2 regions of the Veillonella intestinalis genome follow, and region 2 is predicted to be linked to the other one. Evidence: riboswitches for the same ligand, from Rfam matches in the RefSeq annotation. Region 2 holds a riboswitch; the other holds the start of a gene.

Evidence for each region. A riboswitch is a leader RNA that binds a small molecule or an ion and turns the genes downstream of it on or off. The one in region 2 is predicted to bind thiamine pyrophosphate.
Region 1: linked by a shared signal. The riboswitch ahead of thiW (energy coupling factor transporter S component ThiW) and the one ahead of thiC (phosphomethylpyrimidine synthase ThiC) in region 2 are both predicted to bind thiamine pyrophosphate.

Annotation. Positions count from the first base shown of each region.
Region 1 is NZ_CALPCB010000008.1:46,347-49,565, forward strand. It holds gene cytX (putative hydroxymethylpyrimidine transporter CytX) at 306-1,502, opposite strand; gene thiW (energy coupling factor transporter S component ThiW) at 1,569-2,090, opposite strand; TPP riboswitch at 2,254-2,362, opposite strand; gene NFR27_RS07555 (GNAT family N-acetyltransferase) at 2,619-3,167, shown strand.
Region 2 is NZ_CALPCB010000001.1:168,388-171,606, forward strand. It holds gene NFR27_RS00795 (beta strand repeat-containing protein) at 1-1,688, shown strand, start outside; TPP riboswitch at 1,820-1,921, shown strand; gene thiC (phosphomethylpyrimidine synthase ThiC) at 2,019-3,219, shown strand, end outside.

The sequences.
Region 1 (3,219 bases), on a different contig from region 2:
TCATTCCTCCTAATGATACCCTTACATCACATATAGTTAGTTTTATATGTGGCTTTGTTAACTGTATGGTATTATATCTATAATTTCTGAAAATAGTATAGCATAACTTGTAGGGACTGTACACAAGAAAATTTATAAATTTCGATATGAATGTTATGCCGTATAAAATAGTAGTGAAAGCCGTTTTACAGGCATTTTTGTAGGTGTAGCGAATAGATTAAGCCGTCATAATATAAGTGCTTTATGACGGCTTGATTTATTAAATATGTTTCATGACATAGTCTTATTATAATTTACAATGAATATTAACTACGTTTCGATGATACGAAACGGCCTGTTACATAGGTAAGGGCGGCAATAATAAGCATAACGGGAAAGGTTGTGCCCATTGGTGTTTCATAGGTCAATACATTGCGATATAGAATAAAACCAAATAGCCATAAGGCTAGGTTGGGTAGGTAAAATTTACGCCCAGATGCATCCTGCTTAAGGAGAAAGTATTGGGTAAAGAGAATCGCAATCATGGGCGTGAATACTGAACCAATGAGAAATAAGAAGTTTTCATACTCTGTCATAGGTATAAAAATAGCTAGCAATATACCTATAATTGTTAGACTAATGGCGGTCTTTTTTTCAGATAGTTGAGGCCAAATGCTGACGGCGCTTACACCGGCGGAAAAGGCATCAAGATAGGTCGTAGTAACTGTTGCAAAAATTATAATGAGTAATGGCCATAAGCCAAGCCCTGTTTTGAGCATAACGGCTGCAATATCTGTTTCTCCTGCATATATGGCAGAACTAAGGCCAATTACATACATCCAAATACTAACTACTGTATAGGTTAGCGTGCTTACAATAGTGGCGCCTAGAGGCTTTTCCGCGTGGCGCGTATAGTCTGATACTAAAGGTAGCCAAGAAAGGGGCATGGCGGTAGCTAATTCAACTGCTGCGCCAAAAGAAAGGGCTTGATTATCGGTTATAGGCACTATTTGAGCTATGCTGGCTTGTGGATTAAAGATGATGAAGCTAAGCCAAACTGTTAGTATAAATAGGAGTGTCACTGCTATTAAGTTAAGGCGGGTCAAATTTGTAAAGCCTAGTAGTAGCCAAAGAATGATAAGGCCACCAATGATAAGTGACCATAGGGTGGTTCCTAAGGGATAAATGGCATCAGTTGCAGCGGCTCCGGTTATAATCATAACGGTAGTCCAGCCGATGAGTTGTAACACATTGGCTAACGCGAAGCCTGAAGCGCCTTGTCGCCCAAAGGCAAAGCGTACTGTTTCCATGGCACTAGCGCCTGTTTGGGCGCCTATAAGACCGGCTAAGAAGAAGAGGGAGCCACCGATGAGATGGCCTAAGATAATAGCCCAAAGTCCTTGCGTAAATCCCAGTGGCGCGAATAAGGTGCCTGTAAAAATCTCAGCGATTGACAAGGCGGCGCCAAACCATAATAAACTGTGGGATAAAAGCTTAGTTTTAGGAATTGTTGTTGTACTCATAGAATACCCTTTCCAACGGCTTATGCTTGGCAGGTTTATATGAGTTAACTAACTGTTTACTGCCAATTATAAGGTATGTTGTTGTAAGTTACGTAAAGCTCCTGTGCGGCGTAATGTGAACAGTAAAATTCCTGCCAATAGGGAGCCACCTATGGTAGAAATTAAAAAAGGAACCACATAGGTATAAAAGGCAATTTGCCCCGCCGTTTTGCCAAGCACTAAAATGGCTAGCGGATATGCCGATAAGCCACCTAAAATACCAGTGCCGAAGACTTCAGCAATTAAGGTGAGTATTAGACTTCCCGTACGATGATAAACAATCCCAGCTAAGAGGGCGCCCCACATGCTGCCTGGATAGGCTAAGATACTACCCAAACCAAGAAGTAAACGTAAGCTACTTGCGCAAAAGGCAACACTTACGCCTGCATAGCGGCCTAGGAAAACAGCACAAAGAATATTTACCATATGTTGTATAGGCGCACATTTACTAATTCCTACGGGAAAGGAAAAGGTACTGCCCACTACGGCAACGGCTACTAATAAACTGGCAATGGTTACTTTTTTTACATTACTTAAAGATGGATTCATTACAAACACCTATTGCGGTCGAGACTGAATGGTCTCCTCTCACGCCGGAACACGGCTTCCCATCGCTGTAATGACAACTGTCGGGCGCTCCCCCGCCAGCTGGTCTATAATTAGACTGTATAAAAAAACAGAGGCACCAAATACGGTACCTCTGCAAGAGTTTGTGTCGTCTATAACATCTTCCTACGACGGCATTATCCGTATCAGGTATAAGGGTCGAAGTTAGATGACTTCCTCTCAGCCTACAAATATAAGCTCCCCTGAAATTTATACCGTGATTATAGCACAGCTCACTTAGATTATGCAACTCCTATCTGTGAATATTTTAAATTGCTTAGCTTAGAGGTTGTAGATATTCTTTACAGTAGTTGTTAGTTATGTTATTATAATACAATCATTAAAATAGTAACTGCCACCGGGTAGTGTGCGTAAGCATATTGTACATATCATTAGGTCTTAGAAGATATGTAGAGTATGCTTTTTCTTTTAAAAATTATTAAGTATTTATAGACTAAAGGAGTGAGGGGCATGAGTCTTACCTTGAGAAAGATAACACTTGATGATATTTCAGAATTACAACGTATAGCTATAGAAACATTTAGAGAAACTTTTGGTCATCATAATACAGAGGCCGAATTAGAGGACTATTTTAATACGGCTTTTAATCCTGAAACCTTAGCAGCTGAAGTTATGGATAGTGAATCACAACATTATTTTGCCTTAGTCGATGGTGTAGTAGTGGGATATTTAAAGCTTAATCAAGGCGCTGCTCAAACGGAACAGGAACTACCTAATGGTTTTGAAATACAACGAATTTATGTATTAAAGGCATTTCAGGGGCAAGGGCTAGGTCGCCTTTTGTTTGAAAAAGCGTTACAAGTAGCTTGTGAAACCGATTGTGAATGGGTATGGTTAGGCGTTTGGGACCAAAATTATAAAGCGCAACGTTTTTATGAAAAATATAAATTTGAACGTTTTAGTGAGCATCAATTTCCTGTAGGCGATAAAGTTGACATCGATTGGATGTTGCGTCGTTCCGTGGCTTCTTTACAAGCTGAGTTTGGTCAATCTAAGTAGTGTTTAATCTTAGATATTATGTCTAATTGTAGATGTTGGGATTGTACCTCAA
Region 2 (3,219 bases):
GTGGAGATAAGAGTGTTATTATTGGTCATTTCCAAAATAATGCTGTAGTTGCCAGCAATGTAGTTGCTATAGGCTCTAACTCGAGGATAACCAAGCAATTTGGTTTAGGTTTAGGTCATGGAATTACAAATGATGCTAAATATGGATTAGTAGTAGGTTCTTATAATAAGTTAGAAAGTACTGCTGAAAAGTCTGGTGTATTTGGTATAGGTACTTATGGTGTAACTTCTGTATCGGGCCGTGAAAGCTATGCGATTGGTAATAGTAATCAGATATCTACTAATAGTACTTTTGTATTAGGCAATAATATCAAAAATACATTAGATAACTCAGTATTTCTTGGTAGTAAATCAGCATATGTAGTTAGTGGGAGTACAACAAAAGGGATTGACGTATATACAAGTGATACCATAAATGGACAAAATTTAAGCTTTGCTGGAGGCGATAATATTGCTGGCGTCGTTTCTGTTGGTAGTACAAATACGGGCGAAGGGGAAGGAACGAGACGGATTCAAAATGTAGCAGCGGGATTAGTAAGTAAAGATTCTACAGATGCTATAAATGGTAGCCAGCTTTACGCTGTAGCTAATTCTATTAATGAATCTATTAACAATATTACTGATAGTAATACGTATACAACTGGAGGCAGTTATAATTCAGCTACAAAGTCAATTGATTTTATTCAGAATGATACTTCTAAGAATTATAGCGTAGATGTAAGCGGTATTGTGAATGGTATTTCGGATGCAGTGAATACAGGTCTCAATTTTAAAGGTGATGTAGGTAGTATTACTAATGTTAAAATGGGAGAATCGTTATCGATAGTAGGTGGTGCGTCCGAATTAGCTACTGCGAATAATATTGGTGTAGTAAGTAGTGATAAACAATTACAACTTCGTTTAGCAAAAGATATTGATTTAGGGAAAGATGGCAGTATAACAATTGGTGAGACAGTCATTAATAATAGCGGATTAAAAATTGAAAATGGTCCTACTATTAATGATAATGGTATTGATATGGGAGGTACATCGATTACCAATATTAAACCGGGAGATATTAGTAAAGGATCTACTGATGCGGTAACAGGGGATCAATTATATGAAACAAATCAAAAAGTTACTAATTTATCGGGTAATTATAATCACTTGAATCGTAAGATTGATAAAGTTGGTGCAGGGGCAGCTGCTTTAGCGGGGTTACATCCACTTGGTTTTAATGCTGATGATAAATGGTCATTTGCTGTAGGTTATGGTAATTACAAAAATTCAGATGCAGTTGCACTAGGAGCATATTATCAACCTAATGAAGATACTTTGTTGGGAGTGGCTAGTTCTATGGGTAATGGTGAAAACATGTTTAATGCTAGTTTATCCTTTAAAGTTGGACAGTCTAGTGGAGTATCTAGATCTCGGGTGGCTATGGCACAAGAAATTATTGATTTAAAACTAGATAATCAAAACTTGCGTGATAAAGTTAATGAATTAGATGCGAAAGTTAATCAGTTGCTAGGTATTATCAGTAATACGCCAGCATTAGCTGCTTCTAATGAGGGAGAAAGTAGAATTCGTATTGATCATATTTCTGGTGAAGCTAATAGTAAAGATAAAATTGAACGCGTGCGTATCAATGATGAATCTAATGATCAAGTTGAACGTGATGTCTATGGCAATGTGATTTCTGTTAAATAGTAAATATTAGTAGTGTTAAATTTGAAATATAGGAGTTTATCATGAGTTAAATTATAAATAATTTGAGAGAGGTCATTTTGTAAATTTTCATTGTATTATCAACGAGCCTGTACTATAATAAAGAAAATACACAAAAAAGCTAGGGGAGCCTGTAGGCTGAGAAAAGTGCTTGAACACTTGACCCTTGACCTGATTCGGATAATGCCGACGTAGGAAAGCTGTACAGGACGTTTCATAAGCTCATCCACGTGGATGAGCTTTTTATTTTTGCTTTTTTGCGTGTTTTAGACAGTCATTCGTTATATTTAGACCTATGTAGGAGGCCTCTCGATGAAACAGCAAGATAATCAATGTAAAAACACGACAGTAGTAAAGCAAGGTAGCTATACCACGCAAATGGATGCGGCTCGCAAGGGTATTGTGACGCCTCAGATGGAGGTGGTAGCCGCTAAAGAACAACTGCGCCTAGAGGATGTAATGGCCTTGTTAGCCTCAGGGAAAGTGGCCATTCCTGCTAATAAACATTACAAAAGTTTATCGCCTGAAGCGGTAGGTGAACGTTGTCGTACTAAAATTAATGTGAATCTTGGCGTTTCACCGGAGCATAATAATATAGAGGAAGAATTAGAAAAAGTACGCAATGCCATTGCGATGAAAGCAGAAGCCATTATGGACTTATCCAATTTTGGTAAGACGCAGGAGTTTCGTCGTAAATTGATTGATATGTCTACCGCTATGATTGGCACTGTACCTATGTATGATGCAGTTGGTATGTTAGATAAAGACTTAAAAGATATTACGGTAGATGAGTTCTTTTCAGTGGTGGAACAGCATGCGAAGGACGGCGTAGATTTTATGACCATTCATTGTGGGATGAATCGTAAAACAGCGCAACGGATTAAAGATAATCCTCGTTTGACAAATATTGTGTCACGTGGGGGCTCCTTGCTCTTTGCTTGGATGGAAATGAATAATCAGGAAAATCCATTTTATGAATACTATGACCGCTTACTAGAAATTTGTGAAACTTATGATGTTACGTTAAGTCTAGGCGATGCTTGTCGGCCAGGCTGTACGCACGATGCGACGGATGCGGCTCAAATTGAAGAATTAATCACGTTAGGCGAATTGACAAAACGGGCGTGGGCGCATAATGTACAGGTAATGATTGAAGGGCCAGGGCATATGGTGCTTAATGAAATCGCGGCTAATATGACATTAGAAAAACGCCTTTGCCATGGAGCGCCATTTTATGTACTTGGTCCATTAGTGACAGATATTGCACCTGGTTATGACCATATTACGAGTGCCATTGGTGGGGCTATTGCCGGATCTTGTGGGGCTGACTTCTTATGCTATGTGACACCAGCGGAACATTTGCGTTTACCAACGATTGACGATGTAAAAGAAGGTATTGTTGCTACGCGTATTGCCGCTCATGCAGCCGATTTGGCAAAAGGCATTCCAGGCGCACAGGCTTGGGATGATGCTATGAGTAAAGCTCGTGCTGAAGTAGATTTTGATACTATGA